Bernardetia sp. MNP-M8: one gene and its partner. The protein of the gene in region 1 binds, or shares a complex with, the protein of each later gene. Links are inferred from orthologs where the notes say so. Each region holds a gene or a part of one and is shown in the gene's direction. Other genes may lie near its edges. The genes, in order: carA and carB.

The links.
Region 2: the proteins of carA (region 1) and carB are in contact, whole or in part, in a solved structure (PDB 1KEE), measured with the Escherichia coli proteins. The link is inferred for Bernardetia sp. MNP-M8 from one-to-one orthologs.

The regions. Positions count from the first base shown.
Region 1 is NZ_CP147012.1:810,459-820,147, reverse strand. The notes cover bases 3,667-6,661. They hold carA (glutamine-hydrolyzing carbamoyl-phosphate synthase small subunit), read left to right. Parts: upstream 3,667-4,606; coding sequence 4,607-5,716; downstream 5,717-6,661. Other genes in these bases: V9L04_RS03525 (HAEPLYID family protein), read right to left, coding at 6,410-6,661; V9L04_RS03530 (GNAT family N-acetyltransferase), read left to right, coding at 5,794-6,315; V9L04_RS03540 (alpha/beta hydrolase), read left to right, coding at 3,667-4,433. In the rest of the region: V9L04_RS03560 (cysteine-rich CWC family protein), read left to right, coding at 1-90; V9L04_RS03555 (acyl-CoA thioesterase), read left to right, coding at 90-479; V9L04_RS03550 (hypothetical protein), read left to right, coding at 696-1,652; V9L04_RS03545 (cystathionine beta-synthase), read left to right, coding at 1,840-3,216; more of V9L04_RS03540, read left to right, coding at 3,525-3,666; more of V9L04_RS03525, read right to left, coding at 6,662-7,291; V9L04_RS03520 (hypothetical protein), read right to left, coding at 7,378-7,758; dnaN (DNA polymerase III subunit beta), read left to right, coding at 8,012-9,133; V9L04_RS03510 (hypothetical protein), read left to right, coding at 9,417-9,689. UniProt on the Escherichia coli protein: Small subunit of the glutamine-dependent carbamoyl phosphate synthetase (CPSase).
Region 2 is NZ_CP147012.1:1,891,032-1,901,124, reverse strand. Bases 2,611-6,009 are described here. They hold carB (carbamoyl-phosphate synthase large subunit), read left to right. Parts: upstream 2,611-2,995; coding sequence 2,996-5,809; downstream 5,810-6,009. Other genes in these bases: V9L04_RS07860 (serine hydrolase domain-containing protein), read right to left, coding at 5,899-6,009. Outside these bases: V9L04_RS07885 (glycosyl hydrolase), read left to right, coding at 1-168; V9L04_RS07880 (macro domain-containing protein), read right to left, coding at 262-723; V9L04_RS07875 (outer membrane beta-barrel protein), read right to left, coding at 815-1,342; V9L04_RS07870 (outer membrane beta-barrel protein), read right to left, coding at 1,976-2,497; more of V9L04_RS07860, read right to left, coding at 6,010-7,215; V9L04_RS07855 (hypothetical protein), read right to left, coding at 7,218-7,811; V9L04_RS07850 (PadR family transcriptional regulator), read right to left, coding at 7,801-8,142; V9L04_RS07845 (hypothetical protein), read left to right, coding at 8,659-8,988; V9L04_RS07840 (hypothetical protein), read left to right, coding at 9,064-9,312; V9L04_RS07835 (PIN domain-containing protein), read left to right, coding at 9,419-9,694. UniProt on the Escherichia coli protein: Large subunit of the glutamine-dependent carbamoyl phosphate synthetase (CPSase).

The DNA.
Region 1 (9,689 bases):
GTATTTACTGAACTCTACCATTTATTAAGAAATTCTTGTTGCAAAAGTGGTTGTAGGCATTGTGTTTATGGATTTAAAAAAATAAAATAATGACACAAGAAATAGAAGAAAAAATAAAAGCTGCTCAAACACATATTTTTAAAGCTGTCTTTCCTAATACTACAAATCATTACGATACTTTATTTGGAGGAACAGCCATGTACTTGATGGATGAGGTTGCTTTTATTACAGCTACTCGTTTTACTAGACAAAAAATGGTAACTGTAAGTAGTGATAGAATTGATTTTACACATCCTATTCCTGCAGGTACAATTATAGAACTGATTGGCAAAATCAGTAAAATTGGTAACACCAGTTTGAAAATAAGTGTAGAGATTTATATTGAACAAATGTATTCAGAGACTAGAGAAAAGGCAATAACAGGTGAGTTTACGTTGGTAGCAATAGATGAAAACAAAAAACCAACTCCTATAAACTAAATACACTGTGTTTGCTCTATCTTAAAATTATTTTCATTTCAGAATAGCTTTAGAATTACAAAAAAAATCTAGAGCTATTTTTTTGTGGTACGAAAAACAGTTTCCGAATTCCTATTTACTGTTTTTTTCCTACCTTTGTAACATTTCAATTTCTGTATAAATAGCACAGTAAAAGAAAGAATACTCAGCACTTTCAAACTTATAAATAAATAGCTTATGCAAAAATACAACTATCTAAATTCTTTGATTTTTACATTGTTTTTGTCTCTAGTCATCTCATCTTGTCAAAAAGAAGAGATTGAAGAGGGCAAGTTTTCTTGTATTCCTGAGCGTATAAATTATTATAATGAAGAGGGTGAGCTTATTAAATATACAGATATAATGTATAAAGGAAAACGAAAGATTCAGGAATCTACTACGAGTGCTTGGAGAGAAGTACCACATGAGATAAAATATTATAAGTATGATAACCAAAACAGACTCATATCATATGAGATCAAAAGACCACGACTTTTTATTAATGATGTTCCTGAGCTAGAAGAAAGACGAGAAATTAGTTACGATGGAAATTCTCGTATAGAAAAATTAACATACTATAGAGATAATTCTATGTTATCAGAAAGAGTGTATACATATCTTGATGATTTGCTTATGCAAGAAGATTATTATCGTGACAATCTTTTGATAAATAAATGGCTTTATACATATGAAAATGGGTTAATAAAAACTTCTCAAAGAATCCAAACCAGTGGAGATGTTATTTCACCTAGATTTATTTTATATGAATATGAAAATGGTCTTTTAGTAAAAATAAAACATTATTGGAGTGTAGCAATGTCTTACTATGATTTCGTTAAATCCTATACTGTTACTACTGAAGGTAATACTACTTTGTATCAAGGGTATGACAAAGCTGGAAATATAATAGAAGATAAGATAATAGAAGAGACTGACGAATATGGAAATATCATCTACTCCTTTACTATTCGTGAAAATAGCTATAATGAAATTTTTTCGGAAGAAATAAATTATGAGTATACGTATAATCAACATCGTTTTATTACTTCTACAATAAGAAAAACTATTTTACATAAAAATTATGGTGGTGGGAGACCATCAACTACAGGTAATATTTATTTTCATGAAGAATATGCAAATGTTAAGTGCTATTAGTTTTTCTATTTTGGATACATTTTAAACGAAATATAAAGGCAACTCTCTTCTTTGTTGACGTTCTCATTTTATATCACTAGTAATTAGTTTCCGAATTCCTATTTACTGTTTTTTTTCTACCTTTGTAACATTTAAATCTCTGTATAAACAACACAGCAAAAATACTCAAAAAACACAAAAAATAACTATGCGTTATTACAATCACATCATCGACACAGTAGGCAATACGCCACTTGTAAAGCTCAACAGCGTAAACAAAGGAATCAAAGGAACAATCTTGGTAAAAGTAGAATACCTTAATCCAGGTAATTCTATGAAAGACCGTATTGGACTAAAAATGATTGAAGATGCTGAAAAAGCAGGACTTCTTAAACCAGGTGGAACTGTCATTGAAGGAACATCTGGAAATACAGGAATGGGACTTGCACTTACAGCCATTGCAAAAGGATATAAGTGTATTTTTACGGTTTCAGATAAGCAATCACAAGAGAAAATTGATATCCTACGTGCTTTGGGTGCAGAAGTTATTGTTTGTCCTACTAATGTTTCTCCTGAAGATCCTCGTTCGTATTATTCGATTGCAAAACGCAAAAATCAAGAAATAGAAAATTCATTTTATCCAAATCAGTACGATAACAAATCAAATCAGCAAGCGCATTATGAAAGCACTGCACCTGAAATTTGGAATGATACAGATGGAAAAATTACGCATTATGTAGCAGGCGTAGGAACAGGTGGTTCTATGTGTGGAACATCAAGATATTTGAAAGAACAAAATCCAAATATTGTTACAGTTGGAGTAGATTCGTATGGTTCTATCTTCAAAAAACTAAAAGAAACTGGTATTTTTGATGAGAAAGAAGTATATCCTTATCTTACAGAAGGAATTGGAGAAGACATTTTGCCAGAAAATGTAAATATGGATTTGATAGACCATTTTGTGAAAGTAACTGATAAAGATAGTGCTATCATGACAAGAAGATTGGCTCGTGAAGAAGGTCTTTTTGTAGGCTGGTCGTGTGGTTCTGCTGTTTTTGGAGCTTTAGAATATGCTAGAGAAAACCTAAAAGAAAAAGATGTAATGGTAATTATTTTGCCTGACCACGGAACTCGTTATTTGGGTAAAATCTACAATGATAATTGGATGAAAGACCACGGATTCTTGGAAAGAGAATTTGCAACAGCTGCCGATATTATTCAAAGCAAAAATGGTCATTCAGAGCTTTTCGTTATCGATGAAGATATGAAAGTAGGAGATGCTGTTAAGATGATGAACAAAGAGGGAATTTCTCAACTTCCTGTAAGTGATGCAACTAAAGAAAATATTGTTGGAAGTCTGGTAGATTCAAAAACACTTGCCAAACTTATTGATAATCCTGCTTTGAAAGACATGCCTGTCAAAGAAATTATGGATAGTCCATTTACTTTTGTCTCCATGAACAATACTGTGGATGTACTTTCTTCACTTATCAATAAAGACAATCCTGCACTTTTGGTTCGTGATGCAAACCAAAATGTACATATCATAACACAACAAGATTTATTAATGGCTTTAGCTAAATAAGAAAGACTTTTTATAAAAAACTAAACCGTAATTCTATTTTTATCAGTAGAATTACGGTTTTTTGTTTAAAAATAAACCTCTCAAAATCAACTAGGTATCAAAATAATTAAACAAAATACTCTGCATGCAAAACAATTTTAGCCAAAAATGCGTATTATAAATTAGCTATGACAAATTAACAATAGAATATTGAATTTGATGACAATCAATTTTTTAAAATTCAAGCTCATTCTATCTCTTCTACATCTAACACACAGTAGAACATTTTTTAAACTTTCAACCTCATTTTTTTGACTATTTAATTTATTATGATTCCTATTTCTTTTGAAAAAATTGCCTCTTTAAAACCTCTTTTTGAAGACCCAAAAAGCAGCGAACAGCAATTACTAAAAAAATATACTGATAATCGTTCTCGTTTTGTTTCCATCAATGGTTCTCTAATTCATTATAGAGAAGAAGGAACAGGCGAACCTTTAATTTTGATTCATGGAGCTTTTTCTTCGCTTCATACTTTTGAAGACTGGACAAAAACACTTTCCAAAAAATATAGAGTTATCTCATTAGATTTACCAGGTTTTGGACTTACAGGAGCAATTTCTGAAGAAGATTATTGCTTAGAGAATTATATGAACTACTTAGAAGTATTTATGGATAGATTAGATATTAAGAAATGTTATCTAGGTGGAAATTCTTTAGGAGGTTGGATTGCTTGGGAATATGCCCTCAGACACCAAAAACAAGTAGAAAAATTAGTTTTGATTTCATCAGCAGGATTTATAGATGAGGGAAGCATTCCAGCACCTTTCAAACTTGCCAAACTTCCTATGTTTGGTAAAATATTCAAATATGCACTTCAGAAACCTATTTTTGAGAAATTTGTAAAAGAAGTTTATTGTGATCAATCTTTAATTTGTCAAGAAACTATAGACCGTTATTTTGACTTTTTTACTCGTGATTGTAACATGAAAGCCTTTTTTAATATCATCAATCAAGATTTACACGATAATACCGAACAACTCAAAAATCTTTATACACCAACACTTATTATTTGGGGAAAAGATGATGCTTGGCTGCCTGCTGAAAATGCTCGTCGTTTTAGAGACTTATTACCCAACAACAGAATGTTGATTTATGAGGGTGTAGGACATGTTCCGATGGAAGAAGCTCCTCAAAAAACGGTTAAAGCAGTTTCTAAATTTTTGAGAGAAGATTTTTAAAATAATCATTCTGTAGAACACTCTTTAGAGTGTTTTGTATTGAATTTTCACACCAAATCCATCACTTTTTTGATTTTTCAAAATGGTAATGGATTTTTTTTGTACTTTTGCGTATTTGAATCTCATGAAATCTTAATCATCGTACAAACTCACAAAAGAACGAAGTTATTTTTATGGAAAATCACAAAAAAGCAATCTTACTTCTTGCAGACGGAACAAAATATGAAGGTATCGCTATTGGAAAAATAGGCACAACAGGTGGCGAAATCTGTTTTAATACAGGAATGACAGGCTATCAAGAAATTTATACCGACCCTTCTTATTTTGGACAAATTGTAATCAATACAAGTTCTCATATCGGTAATTATGGAACAATAGATGCAGAAAATGAATCTGCAAGTGTCAAAATAAATGGTCTTGTAGTTCGTAATTTTTCAGACATTCATTCTCGTTCTACGGCTGATAGTTCACTTCAAAATTACTTAGAAAAAGCTAATATTACAGGAATTGCAGAAGTTGATACTCGTGCTTTGGTACGTCATATTCGTGATAAAGGGGCAATGAATGCCATTATTTCTTCAGAAGATTTGACACAAGAAGAACTTCAAAAAAGACTTTCAGAAGTGCCTGATATGAATGGATTAGAACTTTCTTCTAAAGTTACGACAAAAGAAACGTATACAGTCGGCAATGAAAATTCAGAAATACGAGTTGCTGTTTTAGATTTTGGAATCAAAACAAATATATTGAGAAGTTTAGCGCAAAGAGGCGTTTTTTGTAAAGTATTTCCTGCTAAAACTTCTGTAAAAGAACTTTTAGAGTTTAATCCAACAGGCTTTTTCCTTTCTAATGGTCCTGGTGATCCTGCTGCAATGGATTATGCTGTCAAGACAACAAAAGAACTTTTAGAACTTGACAAACCAATTTTTGGAATTTGTTTAGGGCATCAAATTTTAGCTCTTGCTGGTGGGCTTTCTACTTACAAAATGTTTAACGGACATAGAGGACTCAATCACCCAGTTAAGAATTTAGAATTAGGAAATTGTGAAATCACTTCTCAAAATCACGGTTTTGGTGTGGACAGAGAATTATTAAACCAACAAAACGAAATTGTAGAGACACACAAAAACTTGAATGATAAAAGTGTGGCAGGAATTCGTTTTAAAAACAAAAAAGCCTTTTCAGTTCAATATCACCCAGAGTCTTCTCCTGGACCTCACGATTCTCGTTATCTTTTTGACCAATTTGTTGAGATGATGCAGAAGGAAAAAGTGATGGCTTAAATTATATTGTATTTGTAGGGAAAAGGCTTGCCTTTTCCCTTATTCAATTATGTGCAAAATGTAATTAGGAACTTAAAATGAACAAAAACCTAGAAACTAAAAGGTTACTTCTTATTGCTTCTAATCAAAATCTATTAGAATCTGCTATTGAAGGAGACAAAAAATTATCACAACAATTGGGTGTCATCGTTCCTGAAAATTGGACAGAGTTTGGTTTAGCTCCCCTACAATATGCTTTAGATAAAATCAAATCTTCAAAAGAGGAATTGGGTTGGTGGAACTATTTTGTAATTCATAAATCTGATAATAAACTTATTGGAAATTGTGGATATAGTGGGCAACCTACTGAAGAGGGAATTGTTGAAATTGGATATGAAATTAAATCAGAATACAGAAATAAAGGACTTGCAACAGAATTAGCAAACACTCTTATCGATAATGCTTTTAGTTTTGAACACGTAAATTCTATTCAAGCGCATACATTAGGGCAAGAAAACCCTTCGACAAAAGTCTTATCAAAGTGTAACTTTCAGAAAATTGAGGAATTAGAAGATGAAGCCGAAGGAATTATTTGGAAATGGAAACTACAACGAACATAAAACTGCTTTTTTAAGCTAAACAATAGCAAAATAAAATGCTTGTCAGAATATAATTCTCTGACAAGCATTTTTGATTTATAGCTTAGCCTAATTTTTAATGTTTATGAGAAGGTTCATATATCAATCGAATAAAAGAACTTAACCTTTCATTTTGTTTTTCAATTGGAATACCAGCCACAATTCCGACAATCAGATTATCAGCCAAACTGATACGCATTTGAGGACGCAGTGTAATGTATGAATTCTGGTTTTTAAAAACTTGATTGGTTTCTAATCCTATAAAATTTCTAGTGCTTGGAATCATGTAATGAAAACTAAAATTATTTTGATAAGAAAAATCAATATTTCCTCCTTCAAAATGATGCGTAAATTTACTTCCTGTATAAAGTAAGGTATGAAAATTATTCCCCCAACGTTTGGCTATCACAAAAAAAGGATTTGAAACATTACCTTGAAGAATATTATTACTCGTTATTGCATTCAAATCAGTAAATTCAATTTCATTGAGATAACCTAATGCCATAGATGTTTTGAGTTTTTCAGAAACAAAAAACGACCATTGAACAGCTGTTTTTAGGCTTTCTACACGGTGCGAAGGAGGACGAATATCATCTGTTTGAGGATTATTTCTAAAAGAAAAAGTCAATGGTATTTCAATTTCAAAACCTAAACGATTAATAGGTGCAAATTCATACTCTACAAGCAATTCATATTCATCATAGTCAAGTTTGTCTGTCAGTCCTAAGCCTATATTCCATTCTTTCTCGCCTTTTCTAGCTCCCAAATCTCTTATTAGGTCAATATATAAAGGTTCGGCATGCAAAACTTTGTCAGGTGTTTTGTCGTTTTCGACTTCTTCAATATAAAGACTATCTATAATTTGAGATAAGCTATCTTGAGCTTGTGTCTGACTTTGAGTTGAAAATGAAATAAAAAGGCATAGATACACAAATGAAAATCTTAAAAAGAGTGTCATGATTTTTTAATTTAGTTTAATAATAAAAATAGAAAAGAGATTTCATTTATTTTAAATGAAAAAAGATATTCTAAGAAAAAATTAAACTAAGCTTTTGGAGGAGGTGGTAAAATATCTTGACTTATTTCTCTGATTTGCAACTTATACAATACAAAATTAGAAGAAGTGTATAGGTTCTCAAAAAAAGAAAATTTGAGTAGAAAAGAATGAGTAATCCAATCTACTTTTTTTGAAAAAGACTCAGTTTGTGAATCAGCTTCTTCAGTATCAGGAAAAAAGTCATTTTGCTCTAAGACTGTTTCTATTACAAGTTCTAGAATACTTTCTATCTCATCTTGTTCACTCTCCCAATTAGTATTCTGATTTTGGGTAAGGTAAGTTGATGAGTTATAGGAAGGCATGTCCAAACTAAAGTTTAAGATATGCAAAGCCAAAAAAAATGTAATAATACGTATACTGGTACTCATAACTAAGGAAGGATACTATTTTCAATTACAAAATTACAAAAATAGCACTTATAAATAAAAAAAGTAGCTAAAGAAAAATCAACTCTATGATATTTTACTTTTCTGATACAGAATTCTGACTTGTATAGATTTTTTCCAAAAAAAGTAAAAGAAATTTCATTAAAGGTTATGGTATGGCATTACAAATTTTTATCTTTGTAGTCCTACAAAAAAATAATTTACCATTTAGGTTACCATTAAATACTGATACGATATGAAGTTTATTGTTTCGTCGGCTGCGCTGCTCAAACAACTCAATTCGCTGAAAGGACTTGTTCCTAGCAATCCTGTTATTCCAATTTTAGAAAACTTTTTATTTGAGATTAGTGATGGTCTTTTGCGTGTAACGGCTTCCGATTTACAAAATGCAATGACTTTAGAAACGGCTGTTGAAACAGATGAAAAAGCAAATGTAGCTGTTCCTGCTCGTATGCTCTTAGATACACTTCGCAACTTGCCTGAACAACCAATCACTTTTACGATTGATACAGAATCTCATGGCATCGAAATTTTGTCAGATAATGGGCGATATACTTTAGCTGGAGAAGATGCTGGCGATTTTCCTCGTCCTGCTGAACCAAAAAATACGACCAACTTAATGTTTTCGTCTGATGTTATTTCAAGTGCTATTTCGTATGCCCTTTTCGCTGTTAGTTCAGATGAAATGAAACCTGCTATGAATGGTATTTTTGTTAATTTATCAGATGGAAAAACAAATTTTGTAGCCACAGATTCACACCGTTTGGTGCGTTATCGTTATGAAGGAACAGAAGGAAATAGTAATTCTTCAATTATTATCCCTGGAAAAGCATTTGAGCAACTCAAAAATGCCTTACCTTCTTCTCCTCAAGAAATTCAGTTGGAATTTAATGATACAAATGTATTTTTCAATTTTGGCAATATCAAAATGGTAAGTCGTTTGATTGATGAGCGTTTCCCTGATTATGAAAACGTAATTCCGACAAGTAACGACAAAAATTTAAATATTGACCGTCAGCAGCTTTTGAGTTCTTTGAAGCGTATTTCTATCTATGCTAACAAAACATCTCAACAGATTCGTTTCAAATTAGAAAATAACAACTTGCTTATTTCAGCAGAAGATGTTGATTTTTCTAATGAAGCAAAAGAAAACTTACCTTGTGATTATGATGGTGATTCTTTAGAAATTGGTTTCAATGGCAAATTCTTGATGGAAATGTTATCTAACTTAAATTGTGATACTGTTCATTTTGAGTTTTCTGAGCCAAATCGTGCAGCTTTAATGTATCCACATGAAGTAGGAGACGAAGATGTATTGATGCTAGTTATGCCAGTAATGCTTAATAATTATTATTAATCCTAATTGTATCACAGACTTCCTAGTTTGTGTAAAATAAATAGTATTTTCTCAAAAATCCTTTATAAATTTAGATTTGTAAAGGATTTTTTTGTTATTAGTTCTAAAAGTCGTCGTGAAAAAAAAACTTCCTTTTATTTCCCATAACTAAAGTTATGGGTTTCCTCCTTCGCACTTTAATTGATTTCTATTCCTAATACACTAATTTTAAAATTATAAATGATTGATATTCAGGCACTCAAAGTCATTTATCATTCACAATTAATCATTTACCATTCCTTATATGCTTTCTCCTGTCATTTTATTCGTTTATAAGCGTTCCAATCATACTAGGCAAGTTTTGGAGGCTTTGGCTGTGTGTCAAAATTCAAAAGATACTCCTCTTATTATTTATTCAGATGGAGCAAAACCAAATGCTTCTTCAAAAGATAAAGAAGAAATTGAACAAACGAGGCAAGTTTTGAGAGATTTCAAAGAACAAAAAGAAAGTGATTTTCTGAGTATAGAAATTTATGAAGCTCAATCAAATAAAGGTTTAGCCAAATCAGTAAAAGAA
Region 2 (10,093 bases), 1.1 Mb from region 1 along the record:
TATGGGAATTTTCCTCCCAATGAAGGAGCAAAAGAAGTAAAAGCAGATATTACAAGCAAAATTGATGAGCAGTTGAAGATTTATTATGAAATTTTGAAAACTGATATTCCTAATTTTAATAAATTAGTTGCTGATAAAAATATTCCTGCTGTTGAGGTAGAGAAATAAAGAAATGGTATTTTTAATTCCCTGTTTAATTTTTACTGATTAGATGGGGAGTTTTTTACAATTGTTCTTTGTACAACCTTTACAAATCATTTTTTAAGAAGGTTCATAAATTGTAATTTTAATCCCTTCTATTTTTTCTAAATATTTCTCTAATAAAAAACGTACATCTTCCCATTCTAATCCTCCCAAGCCACATCCTAAAGCAGGAATAGCCATACTTTCAAATTTTTGTGTTTCTATAATTCTAACTAAATCTTTTAGACCTTCTTCAACATATTCCATTTTGGAAGGACTGCGCCAATGTTTTTTTGTAGGAAAGTTTATGATAAATTGTTTTCTCTCCAAATTAGATTCATTATTAAAATCACTGACCAAAAGCAACTTTCCAATATTGATAGTTTTGTTTTTACAGGCTTCTTTATAGATTTTGTAATTATGAGGAAACTGTTTTTTGAACGCTAAAGCAAGTCCTTTTCCCATCACTCCAACTATATTTACAGGATTGATAATTACTTCTGTATTTGATTCTAATATATTTCCTTTTGTGTAGTTCATAGAATAAGGTAACATAAAAACCATTCCAATAAATTATTAGAATGGTTTTTTTATATGTGAGCAATTATGCTCAAACTTGATTAAAAGAAGTTTAGAACTTTAAGTTTACACCAAGTTGAAGAATAGATATACCATATCCAAGTTCTCCATAAACACCAAGGTTATCAGTAAAACGGTAACGAGCACCTAAGAATGCAGACCAAGTAAAAGCACTAGCAGCACCACCACTAGTAAATGCGCTATCTCCATAATCTACAGAAACAATGTTATAACCTAATAAAGCACCACCATAAGGGTCAAAACGATCATTGCTCACATTGAAGTGATAAGCACCTCTAGCACCCAAAATAGTATAAGTATAGTTCCATTCATCAAAACTATCTACTGTTGCAGAAGCATAAGAAGCATACCCACCAATACTGATATTATCACTAACACCATAATCTACACTAAGTCCTATAGGTGGAAGTTTTGCAGTAGTTCCTGCGCCTAAGAAGGTAGGAAGAAGACCCACTCCAAGATTTACATCAAGTTGTCCTTGCTCATATTGAGCTTGAGCAGTAGAAAAACTAAAAATAAACAAAGCACACATGAGTACTGAAGCAAATAATTTTTTCATTGAAATGTAATAATTAAAGTTTAAGATGAATAAATCGCAAATAAAATGCAATATTAAGTAAAAAAACAAAAGAAACAAATACCAATAAACACTTATTTTAAAAAAATAGCTTTTAATTGGGATTCTCTTGAGAAACGTGTTTTTTTTGATTTATTATAAGTTTATACGTTGTTTTATAATTTTTTGTTCAAAAAAGTTGTTTTTTTTTCTAAAAAAAATAAATTTTAGCAAATATCTGATTGTTTTCAAACCACAGAATAAAATAAATATTTATTTTTAATTCTTAACTTACGCCATTTTTTAATAAAAAAATTAATGTTTGTTTTTGTGTAATAAGTGAATTATTTCTGATTTTTAGTATTTAAGTATATTTTATTTTGAAAAATTTTGTTTTCAGCAAAAAATAATCTTTGTTTAAATACTCAGAGTAATGATTAATGGATTATTTGAATTGTAAAGTCTTTTACCATCACACACTATATTTACTGAGATTGATGATTACTTCTGTGTTTGATTCTAGGATATTTCCTTTTTTGTAATTCATAGAATAAGCTCACATAAAAAACCATTCTAATAATTTATTAGAATGGTTTTTTATGTGAGCAATTATGCTCAAACTTGATTCAAAGAAGTTTAGAACTTTACATTTAAACCAAGTTGAAGAACAGATATGCCATAACCCAACTCTGCAAAAGCTCCTAAGTTCTCTGTAAATCTGTATCTACCACCCAAAAATACAGAGAAAGCAGCAGCACTAGCCGCAGTTCCTTGAAAATAATCATCTCCACTAAAAGAAATAATATTATATCCTAACAAAGCACCACCATAAGTATCAATCTTTTCATGGCCTAAATCAAAATGATATGCACCTCTAACTCCTATAATAGTGTAAGTATATCTCCAATCATCAAAAGTATCAAACTTAGTAGAAGCATAAGCAGCATAACCACCTACACTAATATTATCTGTAACACCATAGTCTACACTAAGACCAATAGGTGGGATACTTTGAGATAACCCAGAACCATAAAAAGTAGATAAAAAACCTACTCCAAGATTTGCATCAATTTGACCTTGTTCATATTGAGCTTGAGCAGTGGATAAAGTAAAGGAGAAAGAGAAGCATACGATTAAAAATACAATTAATTTTTTCATTAAAAAATGTGATAGTTTATTTGTAAGAATTATATAACAAAGTATAGTCGTAAAGTGACTACATCTTACCTTACAACTTTAAATTGAAGAATAGGTCATTTTAGTATAAAAAAAATTTACAGGAGTTATTTAACTATAAGCTTTGTTTATTGGTTGAAATCAATTAATAAAACATAAAAAAGGTTGTATTTTCCATGAATTAAAGTTTGTAAATTCATTCTACTGAAAAATTCAATTTTCGTTTTTGTTCTATAGTCAGTATGAATATTTTTTTTCAAAAAACTTCACTAACAAATCAAATAATAGAGAAAGCTTTCTCCTAATAAAGATTTTTATACGATAAAGTGAATCTGAGAACTGGGGAGTAATTAGAAATATATTTCCTTTGTACTTACAACAATTTCCTCAAAAAGAAATTTTTCAAAAACCATAAAGTTGTTACCTTTGTAGAATTTATAGATACAACCATCATAAAAAGGAAACCAAAAAACTGTTCTCATGCCTAGAAACAAATCTATTCGTCATATTCTCATTATTGGAAGTGGTCCTATTGTCATTGGACAAGCCTGTGAGTTTGATTATGCAGGTTCGCAAGCTGCTCGTTCGCTTCGTGAAGAAGGAATAAAGGTCTCGCTCATCAATTCCAATCCTGCAACGATAATGACCGACCCTATCAATGCAGACCACGTTTATCTGTTGCCACTCACACCAGATTCTATTGAAACCATTTTACGAGAACAAGAAATTGATGCCGTTTTACCTACCATGGGAGGTCAGACGGCATTAAATTTATCCATAAAATGTAACGATATTGGACTTTGGGAAAAATACAATGTCAAAGTAATTGGAGTAGATTTTGAAGCCATCGATACAACAGAAGACAGAGATAAATTCAAACTCTGTATGGAAAATATGGGAGTTGGAGTAGCTGTCGGACAAACAGCAAAATCATTTTTACAAGGAAAAAAAATTGCTCAACAAATAGGTTTTCCTTTGGTAATTCGTCCATCTTTTACACTTGGAGGAACAGGAGGAAGTGTTGTTTATGACAAAGAAGAATTTGATAGCTCACTTTCAAGAGGTTTGCATACTTCGCCTATTCACGAAGTTTTGATAGAACAATGTGTAGTAGGTTGGAAAGAATTTGAGTTAGAGCTTTTGAGAGATTCGGCAGGAAATGTAATCATTATCTGTTCGATTGAGAATTTTGACCCAATGGGTGTTCATACTGGAGATTCAATTACAGTTGCACCAGCAATGACATTGCCTGACACTGTTTATCAAGAAATGCGTAGCCTTGCTATAAAAATGATGAACGGAATCGGAAATTTTGCAGGTGGTTGTAATGTTCAGTTTGCTGTCAATCCTGACAACGATGATATAATTGCTATCGAAATTAACCCTCGTGTTTCTCGTTCGTCTGCCCTTGCTTCAAAGGCAACAGGTTATCCAATCGCTAAAATTGCTGCAAAATTAGCTATCGGTTATAATCTTGATGAGCTAGATAATGCCATTACAGGAACAACTTCTGCATTTTTTGAACCTTCTATTGATTATGTAATTGTAAAAGTTCCTCGTTGGAATTTTGATAAATTTGAAGGTTCGGATTCTCGTTTGGGCTTCCAAATGAAATCGGTAGGAGAAGCAATGGGAATTGGTCGCAATTTCCAAGAGGCACTACAAAAAGCCTGTCAGTCTTTAGAAATTCGCAGAAATGGATTAGGTGCAGACGGAAAAGAAGTTACAAATCAAGAAGAAATTCATCAAAAACTAAAAGTGCCTTCTTGGGATAGATTATTCAGAATTTATGATGCTTTCAAATTAGGAATACCAATGAAACGTATTTTTGATTTGACAAGGATTGATAAATGGTTCTTACACCAAATCGAACAAATTGTAGAATTAGAAAACGAAATTCAAAAATATAAATTAGATACACTTCCTTACGATTTACTTCTAAAAGCAAAGAAAAAAGGATTGGCAGACCGTCAAATTGCACATTTGATGAACTGCTTAGAAAGTGATATTCATAAAAAAAGAACAGATTTAGGAATAAATCGTGTTTGGAAAATGGTGGATACTTGTTCAGCCGAATTTGAAGCACAAACGCCTTATTACTATTCTACTTTCGAAACCGAAAATGAATCCATCCGAAGTGATAAGAAAAAAGTTGTCGTTTTGGGTTCAGGCCCTAATCGTATCGGACAAGGAATTGAGTTTGATTATTCGTGTGTTCATGGTGTTTTGGCTGCAAAAGAAGCAGGTTACGAAACCATTATGATAAATTGTAATCCTGAAACCGTTTCTACAGATTTTGATATTGCTGATAAACTCTATTTTGAACCTGTTTTTTGGGAACACATTTATGATATAATTCTGAATGAAAAACCAGAAGGTGTTATCGTCCAATTAGGAGGGCAAACGGCTCTAAAACTTGCTGAAAAATTAGAGCGTTATGGAATTCCAATTTTGGGAACGAGTTATGAAGCCTTAGATTTGGCAGAAGATAGAGGGCGTTTTTCTGATTTATTGAAAGAAAATGATATTCCTTATCCAAAATACCACGCTATCAAAACGGCAGAAGAAGCCATCGAAAAAGCTGCTGAAATGGAATTTCCTTTGCTTGTTCGTCCGTCTTATGTTTTGGGTGGACAACGTATGAAAATCGTTATTAATGAGCAAGAATTAGAAGAACACATCATCAATATTTTTAAAGACTTGGGACAACAAACCATTTTGATAGATGAATTTTTAGATGGTGCAATCGAAGCCGAAGCCGATGCAATTTGTGATACCGAAGATGTTTATATTGTTGGTGTAATGGAACATATTGAGCCTGCTGGGATTCACTCTGGCGATTCGTATGCCGTTTTGCCTCCTTTTGATTTGGATGAGAATATCATGAAACAGATTCATGACCACACCAAAAAAATTGCGTTGGCTCTCAAAACAAAAGGTGTCATTAATATTCAATTCGCTATTAAAGATGGAATTGTTTATATCATTGAAGCCAATCCAAGAGCATCCCGAACAGTTCCTTTTATCTGTAAAGCCTACCAAGAACCGTATATCAAATATGCCACTTGGGTAATGCTAGACCACAAAAAGGTAAAAGATTTTAATTTTGAGCCACAACAAAACGGTTATGCTATCAAAATTCCTGTTTTCTCCTTTGATAAATTCCCTAATGTAAACAAAGAATTAGGACCTGAAATGAAATCTACTGGAGAAGCCATTTATTTTATTCATCACTTAAAAGACCCTTTCTTTAAAGAGATTTATAATGAACGTAATTTGTATTTGAGTAGGTAATTCTTGTATTTTTTGGCAATTTAAAATCCTTTAAAGACATTAATTTGTTTTTAAAGGATTTTGAAATTATAAGCCAAAACTATACTTTATTATTTTTTCAGTTCAAAAACTTGTCCTCCTTGTTTTAAAATAAGTTTATTTTCATAAGGTTTAAATTCTATTTGTAGTCCTGCTTGAGCGAATTCAAAAATGTTTTTTTCGATGGCAGTCAAAGTAAAAGAAGGTTGACCTTCTCCTTTTGCCTTTAATTCATTTTCCTCTAAATAGATTTTAATTTTTATAGGAAAAACCTCTGCACCATATGTTCCTTGATATAATTCTAAAAGATTCTTTTCAGGTATGTATTCTTTAAACTCAGGCAGGTTAAATTTTTTGTCATAGATAATACTCAATAAACCCACTGCAAAATTATTTGTTGGATAATTTTCACCATTTATGATATAACTTATAGCTAGTTTATTTTTTGAATTGTAAGACATTACTGAGTGCGTTCCAAAGGTATCTCCTCCATGACCATAAGCAATATGTTCATAAAAAGGAACTTTCATAACTCCCATTCCAAACCAATCCTTATCAACAGGTAGCATGTTTTTTAGTGTAGATAATTTGATTAATTTTTCTGAAAATAATGCTTGTACAAATACATTCAAATCATGTGTGTTAGAGATAATACCTCCCACTCCAGAAACATTTGGAAAATAAAAATCTGCTATTTCTTGCCATTCTCCATTTTTCTTTTGGTAAGATCTCGCAGAATTTAGATAATTATTTTCTTCATCAATACTAATTGTATTTTTGAGATGTAATGGCTTAATAATATTCTTAGCTATTATTTCTTTATACTTTTTTTGGTATTTCTGTTCTAAAATTCGTGCTAAAAGATAATATGCTCCATTCGAATAACTAACTGTATCGCCAGCAGCAAAAGCAGAACCTTGACGAATAATCTCGGTCATTATATCTTCATGTTTTACAGGTTCGAAAAGCCAAGTGTATAAAGTATCTTGTTTTACTACATAATCCTGTAGCCCACTTGTATGGTTAAGCATTTGCTTGATGCTTATCTCTTTTGCATTTGGAATTTGAGGAAAATAATTGCTCAATTTTTCATTTAAGTCAATTTTCTTCTTTTCAGACAGTTGAGCAAAAAGTACAGCCGTAAACATCTTTGTTATTGACCCAATTGTATATTTTGTCGTATCTGTATTATTTTTATCTCCAAATGTTTTGTTGATAATCTCTTTTCCATCTTCAAAAATAGATACATTTCCCATCAATTGTTTGTTGGTTTCAAAATGGTTGATATACTCTACAATTTGTTTCTGTTTATCAGAGGTAATAATGTTGTTTTGTGCAAATAAACTTGTGCTTACTAGTAAAAGCACCAATGTGATTAAGGTTTTCATGGTTATGATTTTTTTGTGGTTACTGATTTTTTAAATTTTAATAAAAGGGTTATTATAAAGTAGAAGATGACTGTCAAAAGTATCATTATTGGTATAAACCAATACCCCAAAACTTCTTGATAATCTGCTGTCTCCTTGACAAATCCTACAACTTGAAACTTATCATCTTTAAAATACAATCCTACATTGTTGCTAAACAGTTTTGCAAAAATTAGAAATACAAAAGTGCCTAATGACAAATAGAGCAAAAAGAAAATAATGTAACTTATACCGTTAGTAAAATTGAATACTAATGCTTTTAGTATATGCAATGGATTAAAGGATCTTGTCGCTTTTTCCATTAATTTGTCTGCTATCAAAGGCTTCAAAACCTCTTCTGGCGAACCCAATTTATCTAGGGCATTTAATAATTTGCTTAATTCAGAGTCAGAATCATTATTTTGAATATGTTCATAAATATGACTATTAAACTCCATCAATACATCTTGCTGGTCTGATTCAAGAATAGGCTTTAATGTATTTTGCAAACTTTTAATGTAGTTGTCATAGATTCGTTGAGCATTTTTGTCTTCAAATTCTATTTTCTTAAATTTCATGGCTAGTTATTTTAGTGATTGATTCTTGTAGCTCGTTCCAATAGTTACGCATTTCCTTTAAAGTAACTTTACCTTCTAGGGTAATTAGATAATACTTGCGAGGAATGCCCGATTCTTGTTCCACCCATTTTGAAGTGGTTAAGCCTTCTTTACTTAATCGATTCATCAAAGGATATAAAGTCCCTTCTGCTATTTCAATGGCAGTAGATTGCTTTATAATTTCGATTAATTCGTAGCCATACAATTCTTTTTTACTGATGGCATTTAAGACAATAAAGGAAAGTGTTCCCTTTTTGACTTGTGATTTCCATTTGTCTAAAAATTCATTCAAAATACATCGTTTTAGTTAGTACCTAGTATTACGATGTAAATATAGAAAAAGATACATAGTATTGCAAGGTAATTAAGATTTTTTTTATTTATATCCATAACAATTTGATTATCAACACTTTATAATTTTAAAAAATATTGCTAATTATAACGTCATATTAAGATTATAAAAACTAAAGGTAGTATATTTGGATTTTAGAAAATCCCACTCTTTTAATTCATTTTAATTGAGATAAATTTTTAACTCCTTGTCAAAAATAGGATTAACTTTTTTGTATAGTTAAAACTGCTAGTCTTGTAAACATTTTTCTACAATAAATAACTGAGCTTAATTATTTACACCTAAAATATATCTTGTATTTTGTTTAATTCTGTACCTTTAGGTCTGACTTAGAGAAAATAAGTCTTTTAAGAGCTTTAAACGCTGATTTTAAACTGGTTAGACCTTCAGTACAGACCAATTTAAAATAGAAAATAGATATAATTAATTTTGATTAGCTACTTAAATCCTATTACTTTGATTCATTATTACATTCCCAACAAACAAAGTTATTATTTTAGATTTCCTATTGCTGTCTTGAAGGAGTACAATGGAATTGATAATTTAGATATTACTATTGATGATAATTTGGTCTATTTCATAACCAAACCTATATTAGAAGAGCAAATTGAATTTAATGTCAATCTTATTTGGGAGCAGAAAGACTACCTTGATATACATCTTGAAATTAATGAAGAGAAATTTAATCCAAAAATCGTATTGAATAGTCTAAAAGAAAATCAAATGATAAACGGGTTAGAATCACTTAAAGAAGAATATGGAAAATTGAACAAAATCCTTTGCTAGAAAATGATTAATGATTGGATAACCACAACTCAAAATTCTCTTCTCTCGTTATTCTAAACAAAAAGTAAAAACTATATGGAAGCATTAGAATTCAAAGGAAAAATAGAAAAGGGAATTATTCGTTTGCCGTCAGAATATAAAGATTATGACCAAGAGCAAGTACAGGTAATTGTGCTTATAAAAAAGTCTGTAGAAAACGAAAATTCAATAAATAAGAAAGAAAAATTACGTTTAGCCTTTCAGAAAATGACTGATATTAATATGTTTTCAAAAATAGACAATCCAGTTACTTGGCAAAAAAAATTACGTAATGAGTGGGAATAAAGTAGTACTAGACACAAATGTTATCATATTTGCATCTAAGCAAACTATTGATTTTTAAAAATTATTAGAAAACTATGATGAGTTTTATGTTTCCATAATTACTTATATGGAGATTTATGGCTATGAATTTGAAAGTCAAGAGGAAAAACAGTTGATAGATTCTTTTTTTGAAGGATTAGAAATTGTGGAGGTAAATAGAGAAATAGCAGAACAAGTAATTATCTATCGCAAGAATAAAAATAAGAAAATCAAATTACCTGATGCTATTATTTTAGCTACTGCAAAATACCTAAATACAGAGTTGATAACAGATGATTGGGATGATTTTCAAAATATAAATAATTCAATTACTGTTTCTAACATAGATAATTTTAAAAAGTAGAGTCTTTATTTTTGTTTTTTCTAAAAAAAACAGAACTTCATATCCAATTTAGGGCATATTCATAAAATCTTTGTCAGTAGTTTTTTGGTAATCCAAAATAACTCTGACAATAGTTTCGTACAAATGTATCTTTTTCAACTATTGACAGCCTTCTGAAAGGACTGTCAAAGTTTAAAAAAGCAAGTAGTTTTTTTGTATAAATTAAAATTTTCCCTATTCAACAGAAGCATCAATTACCTCGTCATTCTAAACAAAAAGTAAAAACTATATAGAAGTGTTAGAATTCAAAGAAGAAAAATAAATAGTTACTTTTGGTAATTACAAGAAGACTAGGAATAACAAATTAGTAGTAGGAATAAAAATAGGATAATAACAAGAATATATATATTAACAAGTTTT